3 regions of the Microcoleus sp. A003_D6 genome follow, and region 3 is predicted to be linked to each of the others. Evidence: riboswitches for the same ligand, from Rfam matches in the RefSeq annotation. Region 3 holds a riboswitch; each other region holds the start of a gene.

Region 1 (5,784 bases), on a different contig from region 3:
CCTTCTTTTTCTGCGGACTAAAGTCCGATGCTGCGAACCTTTATGCGTTCGGGATTGAATATCGTAGGGTGTGTCGCCATTTTTGATCTCTAGCATTCAATCGTAGATATCATGGCGACGCACCTTACACATGAGTGGAGCAAGCAAGCCCAAAAATTATATCAATTTAAAAAATCCTTGCTACAATACTCTTAGTTTAGTTTGTTTACTCAACTATTATCCCTGGTGCGTCGCTAGCTCAATTTTCGGTCTTTTTTTTGGTACGAGGGATGGCGACACACCCTACCAATTTCTAAAGTCCTAACTACGAACCTTTCTGCTGACTAAAGTCCTCACTACAAACCAGGAGATTATGCAATAGCATCCGAACTGACAAGATTCTCGAATTGCGCCAGTAGCGTTCCATCAGTATTGTTTGCAAATCCAAAAATTATAGGTAACTGACCTGTTTGGGCGAGAACTTGTCTCACTTCTCGGTTAGAAATATCGGCTAGATTTTTGTTATTTAGAATGGCATTAATGGCAGCGATACCGACACCTTGACCAACTGCGGCGTTGAATTCAACAATTCTGCCGACAGAACAGGCAAACCCTTCAAATCCAGAACACGGACTGACCACTGCCAGGTTAGGAACGTTTTTAATTAATGCGTGGCGGATGCCAATATTGAAGGTAGGCTGTTTAAAACTCACACTTTTAAACCATCCTAGACTGTTTGCTTTCTCGCCAATACCCGGGATGCCTCCGCGTACATCAAAATGATAGCTAAATGTTGCCAGTGCCTCATTAGCCGGTACGCCACCAAGCAGCATTTGTGCGCCGGTTAGAGGTTCTACAACTCCCGTCACATTGCCGGCGTGTCTGATATACAATTCTGAGGCAGAAGTAACCGAAGTAGCCCCCAAACTCCTCAGCCAAGCTGCAAGAAATAACATTTCTCTTTGCATATTAGCCGTGGGTTTGCTCCCGCTTCTCGCTAAGGCTTCTGCTTCGCTGGCGGTGACTGCAAATAAAAGCGCATTCCACGAAAGTCTTTCATTTGGAAGTATTGCTATATTTCCCTCATCTAAAATTATGCCGGTTTCAGGAAAAGATAGCTTTGTTCCTCTAAAGGAGTGATAAGCTACAGACAGAGCCGGCGATCGCACATCGATGTAATCGCGGCCCGCCCACAGAGTTCTGAGATTGCCTCTGGTGTCGAGCATTTCCAGCCGGAGTTGTTCTGCTAGTTTGGCATCCTTCCCAGCCGCGTACAGCAAAAATTTTTGACTCTCTGAATCGGCGAGGTTTGTGAAGCGTTTTAGATAATTGTAATCGAGTTCTTTCAGTCTTCGGACACTGAGTCCTTGAGTTTCAAAAACGAGGGTGACTGGAAGTTCTGAGTTAGGCAGACCAAATGTTTCAAATCCCTTCAGCTTTCTCACACCTGCTGCTTGGGCTAATTCGCCATTGACGGTGGCATCAATAAATTGCTTACCTGCATAAACTATGCCTCTAGATGTGGTTATGCTGGCAATTCTTTGGCGTTCTTTATTTACTGATTGAATTTCTACTTTGCTGAGGAGATCGACCCCTGCTTGTGACAGCATTTCTTTCAGCGCTGCACTGGCTTTGCGGGGGTCAAGCGCGATCGCACTGACACCGGATTTTTGCAGGAACTCTTTATAGATTGCCGCCGGTGAACCAAAGGTATCTAATTTTAAAGATTGTTGAAGTTCTTGACCGATCTGACTTCTATCTAAATAAGCAAGACCGCCTCTTACCAAATGCCCGCCAATTCCTTCTTGCAAGTTTCCTTTAGACATCAGCAGAACTCGCGGATAACGTTTTGTCAGGCGGCGGTATTCTCTGGCCGCTGAGATAACAGCTAGAACTCCAGGAACTTCGTCACCAAATCCGATGACATCGTAAAAACGCAGATCCGTGACCATTATTTAATAACCTCTCCCGTCATTTTTTCGAGCTGGATCTCAATGTTTGCCGTCAAACTCTCTGTTTTTTCCAAATCTATCTCCATCTTTCCTGATTTTTGCGATAAATATTCACACATTCTTGGATGCAGCAACCGGGGTTTTTGCCGGAAATCCTTCGTTGAGGGCGATCGATCGGGCGTTGAAAAACCAGGTTCCTGAACGTCAAGAGTGCGTCAGTCTTGCACTCTTGACTGCAATCAGCTCAGATTATCAGGATCTATCCCCAACTCCCGCAATCGCTGAGCTAATTGTTCGGAACGTTCAGCTAGTCGATCGGCACGCTGGGATTCCTGTTGGGCGCGCTGGGATTCCTGTTGGGCGCGCTGGGATTCCTGTTGGGCGCGCTGGGATTCCTGTTGGGCGCGCTGGGCTTCCTGTTGGGCGCGCTGGGATTCCTGTTGGGCGCGCTGGGATTCCTGTTGGGCGAGTTGCGCTGATTCTTTCACCTTTTCTTCAGGAGTCAGATAACGTTTTCCATCGGCATCATACCAATACAACCACTCCCTTGTCACCCCAGAATAATTTCCCCTTTCACAACCAATTCCTAAACCAATCTCTGGCATCCAAACTGGATTTCCTGACTGTAACTCGTACTTTCCATTGACTAACTTGTGTACTTCCAAATGAGGTTTGCGACGGCGGCGGGAAGAATAAATGACGTAATAAAGTACGCCTAAAGCTTGATAAGTGTCTAATTTTGTGCTGTATTCCTTGCGATAAGTTGGGGAAACAACTTCTAGCACGAAAAGTGGCATGACATTTTCATCCCACAGCACGTAACTGGGGCGCAATTCTTCGTCGTAAAATCGTTCTACTCCTAAACTTAAGAAAGCATCGGGGACAATAGCCGGTTCGTCAGGATGATGATACACACCCATATCTATCCCAAAAAACCAGTCCATGCGTTCGGCCCAAAGTATGAGCAATATTGCTTTTAACAACCCTGGTATTAGTTCTTGCAGTTCGTTATCCACAGGCGTTTCATCCGAGTCGGGTAGTTCATCGGCGGAGGGCAAGTTCCTCGGCAAGTTGTACTGTAACATTGCGGCTTTCCTCAAAACTTACTAAGATTATAACCTTGATTTGTTTGGTTGTATTTGTGTGTTTGGTTGAGATTTTAATGAACCGCGAATACGCGTTAGGCGAAGCCGCGCGTAAGCGCTAGGACGCGAAGGAAGAAAAGGAATAGAAGGAAGAAGATAGGTAATCTTGACTTACTTACTTAATCTGAAATAATTTTTGTAAAATATCCGCTGAGACTTACGCGATCGACTATACTAAGCTAACGATTCGGTTCTAATGGGGAGCAGCCATTAGAGGAAACGGGGAAAGTTCGGTGCAAGTCCGGCGCTGTCCCGCAACTGTAATGAAGGTGATGTCGCTTTCTGAGTCAGGATGCCCGCCGATGTGTTGGTTTATATTGTCTCATCTGCGAGGTTCAGAATGAAGGCCGGAAATCGGAAATTGGTCAGCTTGGGATTGATGGCTGGCTTGAGTTGTTATATTGTCCTGGGCTCGGCAACGCCCGCCGCAGCTATGCACATTTCGGAAGGTTTTTTGCCGGTGCAATGGGCTGCGTTTTGGTGGATTGTGGCGCTGCCTTTTTTTGCCTTTGGGTTGCGTGCGATTACTCGCATTACAAAAGAACACCCGGAACTTAAACTGCTGCTAGCTTTAGCCGGTGCGTTTACTTTTGTACTTTCTGCTTTAAAAATTCCATCGGTAACGGGGAGTTGTTCTCACCCGACGGGTACGGGTTTGGGTGCGATTTTGTTCGGCCCTTCGGTGATGGCTGTACTGGGGGCTTTAGTGCTGCTTTTTCAAACGTTACTGTTAGCGCACGGCGGGCTGACAACGCTGGGAGCTAATATGTTTTCGATGGCGATTGTCGGCCCGTTTGCTGCGTATTTTATCTATCATTTGCTGTTGCGAACTGGTAGCCAGCGGGCGGCAATTTTTTGTGCGGCGGCGATCGCAGATTTGCTGACTTATGTGGTGACTTCGATTCAATTAGCGTTAGCTTTTCCCGCAGCAAGCGGCGGCTTTATGGCTTCGTTTCTCAAGTTTGCTGGTATCTTTGCAATTACTCAAGTACCGCTGGCGATTAGTGAAGGATTGCTGACAGTATTGGTCTGGAATTGGCTGCATTCTTACGGGAAGCCGGAGTTGGAAACTTTGAAATTATTGAGACAGGAGTCATAAGCCATGAGTCAAAAACACACAAGCAGTCAGCAAGCTACTTCAAAACAAAATTGGATGTTGGCGATCGCAGTTGTTGTACTTGCTGTCATTCCCCTAGCTTTTGTGCGCGGTGAATACGGCGGCTCGGATGACCAAGCCGAAAAGGCAATTACCGAGATTCAACCGGGTTATGAACCTTGGTTCAAGCACTTTTTTGAGCCGGCTAGCGGCGAAATTGAAAGTCTCTTATTTGCCACTCAAGCGGCGCTGGGGGCGGGTGTGATTGGATATGCGATCGGGCTGTACAAGGGACGATCGCAATCTCAGAAATCTGATGATAAATCGCCGTTGGAATGAACCATCAGATTGATAGTCTGGCTTATACCAATCGTTTGCGCGGGTTGCCGCCATCTCACAAGTTATCCTTTGCGATCGCCCTTTTAATTCTGTCTCTGGTTTCTGGGGCGATCGTCCAATTGTCGATCGCCCTTTGGTTAGCAGTCTGGATTGTCATCTATGCGGGCATTCCGGGGAAACTTTATCTGCGGTTGCTGTCGCTACCGTTGATGTTTTTGCTGACGAGTTTGCCTGCTTTGGCGCTGGGTGCGGTTGCGGGCGATCGTCTCCCCGCAATTGAGTGGGATATTTGGCAAGGTTGGGGCATTAGCACCGGCACTTTTTATCTGTATCTGAGCCGCACCGGAATTCATCAAGTGAGTCTCTTGTTTTCCCGTACATTGGCATCGACAAGCTGTATGTATTTCATCCTCTTGACGGTTCCATTTACAGAAGTCTTGCAAATTATCAGACAATTACGCTGTCCAGGGTTAGTCACAGAACTGCTATTACTAATGTATCGGTTTATTTTTAGCTTGTTGGCGATCGCCGATGAACTTTGGATAGCCCAAAACTCGCGCTGCGGCTATCGCACTTGGAAACTGGGAATGCGCAGTTTAGGCATTTTAATCGGACAATTGCTTCAGCGAACTTTGATAAACTACCGTCAAGTTTCCTTGAGTTTAGCATCGCGCGGCTTTAATGGAGAACTGCGCGTCTGGCATTCTTACCCTTATAAACCTTCGCCAAGATATACATTTGAAGCTGTGTTTGGCTGCACGGTTTTAACTTTGGTAAGCGCGGTATTTCAACGCTAAATTTATTGTTAGTCCTAGACGAATGGGCGCCCAGAAACCGGTTTTTTTTACCGAATCTGCTAGCTGTAACGCGTCTTTTCGTAAAAAACCCGGTTTCTTTGGTGGGAGTGGGTAAGTCCTGCATTATATTCACGATTAGTGGCGGTGGCGGTGGTGGCGATGCTGGCGGCGGTTAATATCAAGGAGACTTACGCATCACAAGCAAAGAAACCGGGTTTTTACCGAATCTGTGGGCTGTAAAGAAGTATTCTCGCAAAAAACCCGGTTTCTGAGCACCCGCGCGTCCAGGACTATTGTTGATAATTCTCGTATTCTCGTTAGTTTAGCGGGCCGGATTTGCATAAGGTCGATCGCACTTCCTGCAACAGCTATTACAAATATGACTTTTATGAACTTAATTAATGAATTATATGAATTGACGCGAACAGTAGTTGAATGAATAATTGCATTATCAACATACCGAAAAAAAAATTATG
Region 2 (5,784 bases), on a different contig from region 3:
GCACCTGGCAGAAGTTGGAAATGCTGGGTAATACCATTCTTTAAAATTCTTACAACATGATTCGTAGGGTGTGTCGCCATCGACAATCTCTCGCATAAAGACCAACAACCTCATAGCGACGCACCTTAGATAATTGATAAAAACTATTGCTTGCTACAAAACAAGTTTGGTTTTTTTTCCTCAACTATTCTGTAAGGTGCGTCGATACGCATACTGAATTTATGCCATCTGTAAATACTCCAATACCAGCAACCGCAAATAGTCTAGCATTCGGATATAAGACCGCATTTGAAGATAGCCCGATCGCGTTTCAGCATAAAATTCAGCAATCGCAGAACGATCGAACACCCTAAGCTGATGTAAATTTGCGATCGCTTCCTCGCGATTATCAACTCCTGCGCCAGCCTCAATTTGACTCGCATAACCGCGAATGCTAACTGTCACTAACTCAAGCTCCTCCAAAAACGAAAACTCTTCCTCGGTACCAAGATAGCTATGAGCTATCTCTTTGCGCTCTGATTTAGTTTTTTCATCCTCAACATTCAACTGTGTCAAAAGCTGCACAATAATATCCTGCTGAATCGTTAACTTGTTTTGAACTTGTGCCATAGTTCTATTCCTCATTAATGCCATAAGTCACTATTTTCTCAACACCATACTGGTCAGATCGCACAATTAAAAACTCATTGCCCTTTCGATAAACAGCGGCTCCATCCTGCCGATATCCCGTCCGAGGAACTCTCACAGCACCTCTGGTGTTGAAGTTGTGTGCTTTACGCAGATATTTGAGTGGATCAAATCCTTTTCTTTGTGAATGGTCTAACACACTCTGGGCAACAGTTCGATAAGTTCCTCTATCCCATTCAGAAAGATATTGCTGTAATTCAATAACTTCAGTGTTGGAATAGTCTTCAAACAGTCGAGACAAATAAGTATCTACAGATGATTCGTCTGGCATTCTCACTATAATTTTAGAGGATATTATTTATCATAGCTTTTAGCAAAGAGATCGATCGCCTTTTACCCCTTAACTACCACCCACTGAGTAATCGGTGCTAGCGGTTTCCAACCGATATAAGAACCGATCGCACCAACCCGCTGAATCCCAATTCTAATCAATTCGCCGCCGTGCAAAGAATGCCATTGCAGCACCGTAAGTTCGCTTTCAACAGTCACCGCATTTACCACCAAACGGCCACCTTCACCTAAAGCATTCCAACAAGTTTCTAACAAAGCCTCTGCGGTGACACCGCCGCCAATGAAAATAGCATCCGGTGGCGGCAAATTTGCCAAAGCAGCCGGTGCGTCTCCCGCCACGATTTTGAGTTCGGGAACACCAAAATTAGAGGCATTTTCAGCAATGTATTCCAGTCTAGTTGGATGGCGTTCGATCGCGATCGCCCGACAACTCCGATGACTCCGCATCCACTCAATCGCGATCGAGCCACAGCCAGCGCCCACATCCCACAGCAACTCCCCCGGAATCGGCGCTAATGAAGACAGCGTAACGGCTCGAACCTCCCGTTTAGTCAACTGTCCGTCGTGGCGATATGCAGCATCCGGTAAACCCGAAGTGCGGGGGAGGATAAGAGTTTCGCGATCGGCTGTAACTGCAATGGCGATCGCATTCAAATCCGCCAAATCCGCCATATTCCAAGCTGCTGCAACCCCCTCAATCCGCCGTTCCGCCTCCGACCCCATCCGCTCGAACACGGTCATCAAACTGCTGCCAAACCCCCGCTGTGTCAACAAATTGGCAACCTTTGCGGGTGTATGTCGATCGGCACTCAACACCAGCAAGCGTGCACCGGGATAGAAAGCAAGGGCGATCGAGGCGATCGGGCGATTGGTTAAACTGAAAGTCTCAACTTGGTCTAGTGACCAACCCAAACGGGCGCAAGCAAGACTAAAAGCCGATGCTGCGGGAATTACAGTCATTTCCGAAATGGGAATTTTGCGCGACAGTGTTACCCCAATTCCGTGACACATCGGATCGCCGCTTGCGATCACGCAAACAGATTCTGGACGCCTGCTGATGATGTCGTCAATGGTTTTTTGCAGGGGTGAAGCCCAAACTAATTTTTCGCGGGTGTCGTCGGTTGGTAGCATTGCGAGGTGGCGCGCGCCCCCGACAACGATTTTAGATCGATCGAGTAACGATCGGGCGATCGGATTCAATCCCGAAAGTCCATCCTCGCCAATTCCCACTACCGAAAGCCATTTGTGCATTGCGCCAAGGTAATTATGATTTATCAATTTTCAAGAATAATATGGGATGACATTTACAGTATTTTTTGATCGAGAGGTCAACCGCAGATGTTAGGCTGATAAACACGGATTAACGCAGATTAACAATTTTAAAAAAAATCTATTGTGGCTATGCTAGGGAACTGCAATTGCACTGTTTTTAGGATTAATGAATCTGGGCTAGTGAGTCATTATTTTAACTCACTACGGGATGCAGTTTAACCAGAGCAATTGGGTTTTTTAGCGAATCTGCGGCCTGCAACCTTTATATTTTTGTAAAAAAGTCTGTTTCTCGCTATTCCTCTGAGATTAAACAAAATTAGCGGGCATTTGTTAAGAAAGTTAAGAATTTTTGCTGCGGGCGATCGACTTGTGATACATTTCTTAAACCTGAAAGCGGGAAAGTCCGGTGCAATTCCGGCGCTGTGCCGCAACTGTGAAAGTCAGAATGCCGATTTCGGGGCGCGTTTTGCGCGTTTACTTGTAGGTTCCCTGCGTCGCACGGGGAAGGAGATTATTTGTTGCTTTTGACTGATTTACCGACTTGTCCGGGCCTATTCTCCGGTTCCCGCGCCCGCGACGGAATATTATCGAGGATGCGGATTCCGGGGGGAATTTTAAGCGTACAGCAATGTTGGACGATCGCCGATTTGGTCGATCGCTACAGTACCGGCTGTTTGCAAATCACAAATCGGGCAAATTTGCAAATCCGAAAATTGCACTCGGAAATTCCCCCAGAAATTTGGCAAGATTTGCAGGAATTGGGATTAGCGTCTCGCCGCGTTGAAGTTGACCCGATTCGCAATATGATGGCAAGTCCGACAGCAGGAATCGATCGCCAGCAGTTACTCGATACTCGCCCGCTAGTCAAAGCTTGGGATGATTACCTGCAAAAACATCCTGAGTTATCGGAACTTTCGGCTAAGTTCAGCATTGGCTTTGACGGCGGCGAAGCGGTTTCGATCCGCGATTTACGGAACGATATTTTATTAGTACCAGAAAGCCTACCGAAGAATTTTGAAATTGTTTTTCGCCTGTATTTCAACAGCAATACAGGAATTATTATCGAACAATCGCAAACTATTTCAGTATTAGCATCCCTCGCTAATATCTATCTGGAATACACCAAAAATCGGCCGCGAATTGAGGGCAAAAAACCGCGCTTGCGGCACCTGCTAGCCGATTGGGGCGTTGAAAGTTATCTCGAAAAAGTAGAGACAAAATTGCCGTTTCCCTTGAGGCGAAGCGCGATCGAACTTTCAGAAAGGGCGATCGAACCCAACGCCAATCTCGGCATCCACCGTCAGCGACAGTCGGATTTCTCCTACATCGGCATTGCTCTGCCCCTAGGCAAGCTAGAATCAAAACAAATGCGGAATTTGGCAAATTTAGCCCAAAATCTCGCCAATGGCACTCTGAGGCTTACGCCGTGGCAAAATCTGCTGATTTCCGACATCCCCAACTCCCAAGTTTCTCAGGTCAAACAGCAAATCGCTGATTTAGGATTGCACTCATCCGCAACTAACCTAGATTCCTGCTTAGTTGCTTGCGCCGGTAGCAGCGGCTGCGCGTCAGCGGCGACAGATACTCAAAGTCACGCCCTAGCAATGGCGAGGGATTTAGCGCAAAAACTGACGATCGACCGATCGATAAACATACATTTCAGCGGCTGCGAAAAATCCTGCGCCCAACACCAGCCAATTGACATCACCCTAATAGGAATTCAGATACAGCAGGGAAACGAGACGATCGCAGGTTACAACATTTATGTAGGTAAAAAAGACTTGCCCTTTGGACGGCAAATCTTCCCCGCTGTTAGTGTAACCGAGATGCCCCGCGCGATCGAAAAAATGCTGCGCGCCTACCACCAACTTCGAGAACCGGGTGAGTCATTTGGCGAATTTTGCGATCGATGGGCGATCGACAAATTACAACAATGGTTCAATCTTAATAAATCAGAATAAAAATTCAAATAACAAATAACAAATAACAAATAACAAGTAACCAATAACAAGTAACCAATAACCAATGCTTGACTACATCCGAGACGGAACAGAAATCTACACAAAATCCTTCGCCACAATCCGCGCCGAAGCAGACTTGTCAAGCCTACCAGCAGACTTAGAAACAGTCGCCGTGCGACTAATTCACAGTTGCGGAATGATCGATATCGTTACAGACTTAGCAGCTTCCCCCGGTGCCGCCACCTGCGGGCGTCAAGCCCTCGCAGCAGGCGCGCCGATTTTGTGCGACGCCCGAATGATAGCCGAAGGCATCACCCGCAAGCGACTTCCCGCTAACAATCAGGTGATTTGCACCCTCTGGCATCCCGATGTCCCGGAGTTGGCGCGCCAAATCGGAAATACTCGATCGGCAGCAGCCCTTGATTTGTGGCTAAAGGATTTGGAGGGTGCGGTTGTGGCAATTGGTAATGCCCCGACTGCTTTGTTCCGACTCCTGGAAATGTTAGATGATGGAGTCCCGAAACCAAGTTTAATTCTGGGTTTCCCGGTAGGATTTGTGGGGGCGGCCGAATCCAAAGCGGAACTCGCTGCCAACAGTCGGGGAGTGCCATTTATTACAGTACACGGGCGGCGCGGCGGCAGTGCAATGGCAACGGCGGCCGTGAATGCGTTAGCGAAAAAGGATGAATTATGACTGAGACTACTGGTAAGTTGTACGGATTGGGCATCGGCCCTGGCGATCCTGAATTGATTACTTTGAAAGCTTATCGGATTTTGCAATCGGTGCCGGTGATTGCCTATCCGGCGATGGAAAACGGTAAGGTGCTCGCCAGGGCGATCGTAGCGGATTACCTGCGTCCAGAACAAATTGAGATTCCGATGCCGTTGCCTTTTAGTCCGACGCGATCGTCTCAACCTTATTACGATATTGCAGCCGAGAAAATTGCCGCCCACCTCACCGAGGGCCGAGATGTTGCGGTTTTGTGCGAGGGCGAACCTTTTCTCTACGGCTCGTTTATGTACTTATTTAACCGTTTGTCGGGAAAGTTTACTACGGAAGTTGTGCCGGGAATTTCTTCGACTATGGCGAGTGCGAGTGCGCTGGGAGTGCCGTTAACTTATCGTAACGATGTGTTAAGTATTATGCCTGCGACGCTGGATGCGGATATTTTGCGCGATCGGCTGGCGCTGGTTGATGCTGCTGTGATTATTAAGCTGGGCCGACACTTCGCGAAGGTTCGGGACGTGCTGATTGAGTTGGGGCAGTTCGATCGAGCTTTGTATATCGAACGCGCAACTATGCCGAATCAGCGAATTAGGGTGATCGCAGATGTCGATCCCGCTGAAGTTCCCTATTGGGCTCTCATTATGATACCCAGCCAGCAAAAGTCTGTATCTTAATATTTCCATGCCTGAAGGCGACAAGCTTCCAGGCTTTCCCTATTTTTTTGTGCATTCTTGCCCATTTATCCAGCATTCCTGATATTGATAACTCAACCTTATGATTCTCATAAGTTAATCTGTTGTTACAATACTTTACAAACATTAGAATATGCTTTATATTTATTTACAT
Region 3 (5,784 bases):
GGTGTTTCAGCAGGTGGTTTTGGTCGAGAATGGTGTTGAGTTGTTCGAGAAATTGCTGTTGGGTCATAATTGTCGATCGCCTTTGAGGATAGTACCTAGCTAGAATGTTATAGTAATCTAGGATTTTGTAAAGATCAAGTTTTCAATTTTTATGTTTTGGTCAAACTGGCGCGATCGCCCGTCATGCCAGCTTAGCGCCGCCCGAACCCTTTGCCGCGCATAGATTTCGACCAAACCAGCAATTCGCCGCCACTACCGCCTGCCGCGAGAAACCGACCGTCGGGATGCCATGCGAGACAGGAAAAACCGCCCTCTGCACCTTCTAGAATTTGCAGCAATTGTTCTGCTTCGTACCGCAAACAAACTTGACCGGCTGCGGCTGCGGAAGCTAATAAAAATGTGGTAAGGATCGCGAATTAAATAACTTACAATTTTAATTGTTATTGTGGGATGGGCGTCCCGCCCGTCCAAAAAGGGCGGGCGTCCCGCCCAACCCCTACTCCCCACTTTCAAGAGTGTAAGTTATTTAATTCTCATTCCTAACTGAAAATGCAGCCGTTGTTCATCTCAAAAATTTCTTCGTCGGCATCAATTATCAGTTGGTTGTCGATGCCTGCTTCGCCAAATTCGTTGACAATGACTGCAACTTTTTTGCCGTGTTCCTGTGTTAAAATGCGGTTCAGTAGCGTAGTTTTGCCTGCACCCAGATAGCCTGTGAGAACGGTAACAGGAACTGATTCGATCGCCCCAGCAGTCACCATACTTGACCTCGATTTTTGTACAATGATAACCATTATCGCTATTCTACACCAGACCTGCTGCTAGTAGCAAGAATAGACCTCTTGCAAAAATCCTTTTAATCAAATTCTGGAACGGGCAAGATGCCCATTCCACAAGAAAAAAAAATTGTGGGATGGGCATCTTGCCCGTCCTAGTTATTTTTGCAAGAGGTCTAATATTACAAAATATTAATAAATTGTTCATTGGGGACTTTAAGGGCGGATTTTACCAAAAATAGAAAAAATAATAGTTGTTGGGCTATCATAAATCAATCTATACATTTAATCTAATAAACACCATGACTCAACTATCAGAAAAGCGAAAAGCGCTGCGTGGTAGAATTTCTCCCGAACGGATTACACCACCGGAAGAATTAGCAAGGCGCAAAGCAGAAAAAACTAAACTCCGTTTACGCGGTCAAGCAATATTTGAGCGAATTCGCCCGGAACTGATCGATGAGTATTACAATTGGTTTATTGCGATCGAACCGGACAGCGAAGAGTATTTGCTTGACCCTACACTTTTAGGTATTGTTCAAAAAATTAAGGAACAGTACGGCGATAAAAATGTGATGCTAGCAACCTTTCGCCTCAATGAAACAGGAACCTGTGGCAGAATATGATATCAGGTTGGTTTGGGGAAAACGGAGAATTGTTTTTTGAGATTGAATTGATTGCATCTAATGGCGAGATTTTTCCAGTGGAAGTAATGCTAGATACAGGTTTTACCGCAGGCTATCTGGCAATTAATTTTCAAGATATGGAGGCTTTGGATTGGCCGTTAGTTCAGTCTAAATTCAAGCTAGCTACAGCGCGGGGAGATGCTTTATTTGACCTCTATGAAGGTCGAGTAATTATTGACGGTCAAGAGTTGATCGTTCCCGTCCATGTTGGAGAGGATCTCCCGGAGATTTTAATCGGTTCCCAATGGTTAGACAGGATGCAGCTAGTTGTTAATAAACCGATCGGCATTTTGACGCTAGAAACAGTATCGAGTGCAGAATGACTGAAGATCGATCGCCCTTGATGACAAAAGCGATCGCCCGGATTCAACTACAAGAATGACTGTATTTTAGCAGAGTCGAGTTCCCGACCGATAAACACTAATTTGGTTTGCCGGATCTCCGAAGGTTGCCAAGGGCGATCGTAAAAATGTTCGATCCGCGAACCCACGCCTTGCAACACCATCCTCATCGGTTTCTTGGGAACAGCCACAAACCCTTTAATCCGATAGATTTCCTCCTGCTGCATCAAGGATTGCAGTTTTTTCACCAAAGCTTCAGGTTCAAATTCGCGATCGGCAATAAAGAAAGTCGAGTTAATATCATCATCGTGCTCGTGTTCCTCCTCCGTGTCGTGGTGACTGGGGCGCGACTCCAAATCATCCTCAACCGCCGCATTAAATCCCAACAGCACATCAGGGTTAATTTCGCCACTCTTAGACGGAACAATTTTCACACTAGGGCGCAACTCTTGCTGCAACCAGGTTTGAACTTTCTGTTGAGTTTCCGCATCCACGCGATCGACCTTCGTTAAAAGTACCATATCAGCACAGCCCAACTGGTCTTCAAACAATTCCTCGATCGGAGTTTCGTGATCCAAACTAGAATCAGCCTGCCGCTGTGCCATCAAAGCATCAATATCGCCCACAAAAGAACCGCTAGCAATAGCTTCGCAATCGACAACAGCAACCACACCGTCCACAGTAGCGCCCGTGCGAATTTCCGGCCAGCGAAAAGCTTGAATCAAAGGTTTAGGAAGTGCCAGGCCCGAAGTCTCAATCAAGATACAATCAATTTGTTCTCGGCGCTTCAACAATTCTTGCATAGTCGGCAAAAATTCCTCTTGAACAGTGCAGCAAAGACAACCATTTGTGAGTTCTACAATATTGCTAGTGACATTTTTATCATCATCATCATCGTCGTCGCAAACTTGGCAATCGCGCAGCAGTTCTCCGTCGATACCAATTTCGCCAAATTCATTAACCAGAACAGCAATGCGGCGGCCTTGATTGTTTTGCAATAAGTGACGAATTAAGGTAGTTTTGCCGCTACCGAGAAAACCAGTGATAACTGTAACAGGAATCTTGTGCATTAAATTATTGTCAGGTTGAGAATTATGGTTCAGATCCCCCCTAACCCCCCTTAAGAAGGGGGGACAAGAGGGTTCAAAGTCTGTTTTAAACAGGAAGAAACTCGAAATACTCAAAGTCCCCCTTCTTAAGGGGGATTTAGGGGGATCTAGACTTTGAGTAAAAGCGAAAATTTATCGCCTCATCTTATCTCTAATTCCCCAGCGGCGGAATCTTAGCCAAAATGCCTTTTTTCAGAGCTTGAGGACGCTCAGACCAAGGCAACAAACCGTCCGGTTTAGCATAGTATTGACCCGCGCATTCCAGTACAGCCTCGACGCTTTCCGGCTCATTTACAGGTAAATCACCAAACAAATAAGTGTACTTTCCCACAGCAGCAAAAGACACCGCACAAGAGTGACTGCAAGCACTCATGCACTCAACTTCTTGAATCTCAAATTTATCAGAAAACTCCCAATCTTTAGCGAGTTTCGATAAATCTTCCATAAATTGTTGGCCGCCGCTTTTGCCTTCGCGCTTGCCGTCTTTCCAAACACTCGCGCAAGCAGTGCAAACAAACAGACTGTGCTTTGTGCGTACAGCCGCATTAATTCCATCCATCATCCGTACCTCGCAGATGCGTTCAAAAGTGAGTTAGATATCGGCGGGCATTCTGACTTGAGAAACCACAAGGGTTTCATTACAGTTGCGGGACAGCGCCGGACTTGCACCGAACTTTCCCCGTTTCCTCTGGCGGCTGCTCCCCGCTAGAACCGATCGCGAATTCACATCATACCTCATTATGTTGCACCATTCTCAATTAGCCTTTTCTGAACAGGCTTTCGGGCCTGTGAAGCGAGAAAATTTATCTTTTGTGAAACAGGCCGGAAAGCCTGTTGCTGACAATGGTGCAACATCTCAGATCGTACCGCACTTGCCACCAATCGAATTTAGATTTCAGATTGGAGAAAGCGATCCCAGGGATAAATCGGGGCGCTGGTTTAGTAGTTTGTAGGGTGCGCTGCACACACCCTACAAACTATAAATTAAGCTGTTTCGTGCTGTTTGTGCCAAGCGGGATGCCACAGCAATTCGGCAGTCGATCGCTTCTCCACCATTTCCTTAGTAATCATACAGTGAGCCACATCCTTGCGAGAAGGCAACTCGTACATCACATCCAGCATTAACTCCTCTAAAATGCTGCGAAGAGCTCTCGCGCCGGTTTTGCGTCGATAGGCTTCCTGGGCGATCGCCCGCAGCGCATCCGGCTCAAATTCCAACTCCACGCTGTCCATGTTCAACAGCTTTTGATACTGCTTCACCAGCGCATTCCGGGGTTCAGTCAATATCTGCATCAAAGCTGCTTCATCCAGCGGCGAAATCACCGTCACCACAGGTATCCGCCCCACAAACTCAGGAATCAAACCAAACTTCACTAAATCGTCGGGCTGTACCTGCTGCAAAATATCAGCAGCCCGCTTGTCTTTCGCCGGCAAAGTCGAGTTGCTGTCGCTTTCTGCTGGCTGAATAAAGCCCAAAGATTTTTTACCCAAACGCTGTTCAACTATTTTTTCCAAACCGACAAAAGCACCGCCGCAAATAAATAGAATCTTGCTAGTGTCAACTTGAATAAAATCTTGGTAAGGATGTTTGCGGCCGCCTTGCGGGGGCACGTTAACCACCGTTCCTTCCAACATTTTTAGCAGCGCTTGCTGCACTCCTTCTCCCGATACATCCCTGGTGATCGAAGTGTTTTCGCTTTTGCGAGCAATCTTGTCAATTTCATCAATATAAATAATCCCGCGCTGCGCCGATTCGACATCAAAATCCGACATTTGCAAAAGTCGCAGCAAGATATTTTCTACATCGTCGCCGACATATCCAGCTTCTGTCAGCGTCGTCGCATCGGCTACCGCAAACGGGACTTCGAGCATTTGCGCCAAACTTTGGGCTAACAAAGTTTTGCCGCAACCTGTCGGGCCGACTAGCATGATGTTGGATTTTTGCAGTTCTACATCGCTGTCAGGGGAAGACTTGCCGCTGTCTTTAGCTTGGTCTGCGCTCAAGCGCTTGTAGTGGTTGTAAACTGCTACAGAAAGGACTTTTTTTGCTGAATGCTGGCCGATGACGTGGTTGTCTAAATGGTGTTTAATGTCTGTGGGTTTGGGAATTTGAGCTAATACGATTTTCGATTTGTTCGATCGACCTGGCCGCCGCGTTCCTTGTCCCTGAGACTCTCGCACCTCTGACTGGGGAATCTGTTGACCAATTGCTTTGCTGGAGTCAAAGAACTCCTCCTCTAAAATTTCATTGCAGAGTTCCACGCATTCATCGCAAATGTAGACGCCGGGCCCAGCTATTAACTTGCGGACGTACTCCTGCGACTTGCCGCAAAAGGAGCATCTGAGATGGGAGTCATATTTTGACATATTTGCCTCTTACTTTACGGTTGCGGTTGCTTTCTTTGACTGGGGAAGTTGCCGCGCGATCGATCTTAGCCTTGCCCTAGAAAGGTTTCCCGATCGGACACCCAAGCCAGTCAGTCGATTTTAGATTTTAGATTTTAGATTTTAGATTTACTCCACAGATGAATTTTGGAGCTGAACTAGGGTCTAAAATTTGGGGATCTGCACGACTTAAGTCGGGGGCTTGTCTCCGTTTTTTGGCGGAGTCAAGCTTCGCGATCTCTGTTTCTAACTTAACACTTTTGAGGCCTTAGTCATTAGTCATTAGTCATTAGTCATTAGACCAAATTTTTCATTTTTAATTTTTACTTGAAAGTAAAGCCGCACTGGCTTACCATTTTTTGTATGCCAAAAATTTCCCCGACATAATTATTTTCACTCGATCGCCTTTTGGGTCTGCTTCTTTCTCGACATCCAAAGTAAAGTCTACCGCGCTCATAATCCCGTCACCAAATTTTTCGTGTATCAC

The links. Region 3 has a riboswitch for cobalamin ahead of QUB70_RS28710 (DUF1636 domain-containing protein). Riboswitches for the same ligand answer to the same signal wherever they lie in the genome.
Region 1: linked by a shared signal. The riboswitch ahead of QUB70_RS13435 (energy-coupling factor ABC transporter permease) and the one ahead of QUB70_RS28710 (DUF1636 domain-containing protein) in region 3 are both predicted to bind cobalamin.
Region 2: linked by a shared signal. The riboswitch ahead of cobG (precorrin-3B synthase) and the one ahead of QUB70_RS28710 (DUF1636 domain-containing protein) in region 3 are both predicted to bind cobalamin.

Annotation. Positions count from the first base shown of each region.
Region 1 is NZ_JAUBWA010000041.1:7,437-13,220, forward strand. Features, by position in the region: gene QUB70_RS13425 (FAD-dependent oxidoreductase) at 351-1,931, opposite strand; gene QUB70_RS13430 (Uma2 family endonuclease) at 2,171-3,016, opposite strand; cobalamin riboswitch at 3,248-3,394, shown strand; gene QUB70_RS13435 (energy-coupling factor ABC transporter permease) at 3,417-4,175, shown strand; gene QUB70_RS13440 (energy-coupling factor ABC transporter substrate-binding protein) at 4,179-4,511, shown strand; gene cbiQ (cobalt ECF transporter T component CbiQ) at 4,508-5,308, shown strand; gene QUB70_RS13450 (ABC transporter substrate-binding protein) at 5,782-5,784, shown strand, end outside.
Region 2 is NZ_JAUBWA010000062.1:134-5,917, reverse strand. Features, by position in the region: gene QUB70_RS17995 (class I SAM-dependent DNA methyltransferase) at 1-31, shown strand, start outside; gene QUB70_RS17990 (hypothetical protein) at 220-609, opposite strand; gene QUB70_RS17985 (hypothetical protein) at 614-958, opposite strand; gene cbiE (precorrin-6y C5,15-methyltransferase (decarboxylating) subunit CbiE) at 1,021-2,229, opposite strand; adenosylcobalamin-variant (AdoCbl-variant) riboswitch at 2,630-2,709, shown strand; gene cobG (precorrin-3B synthase) at 2,766-4,211, shown strand; gene QUB70_RS17970 (precorrin-8X methylmutase) at 4,276-4,905, shown strand; gene QUB70_RS17965 (precorrin-2 C(20)-methyltransferase) at 4,902-5,612, shown strand.
Region 3 is NZ_JAUBWA010000159.1:4,991-10,774, reverse strand. Features, by position in the region: gene QUB70_RS28740 (CADD family putative folate metabolism protein) at 1-67, opposite strand, end outside; gene QUB70_RS28735 (hypothetical protein) at 192-410, opposite strand; partial or broken gene QUB70_RS28730 (CobW family GTP-binding protein) at 549-761, opposite strand; gene QUB70_RS28725 (hypothetical protein) at 1,079-1,402, shown strand; gene QUB70_RS28720 (aspartyl protease) at 1,399-1,785, shown strand; gene cobW (cobalamin biosynthesis protein CobW) at 1,833-2,873, opposite strand; gene QUB70_RS28710 (DUF1636 domain-containing protein) at 3,064-3,474, opposite strand; cobalamin riboswitch at 3,497-3,643, opposite strand; gene QUB70_RS28705 (hypothetical protein) at 3,653-3,865, shown strand; gene clpX (ATP-dependent protease ATP-binding subunit ClpX) at 3,897-5,279, opposite strand; gene cynS (cyanase) at 5,647-5,784, opposite strand, start outside.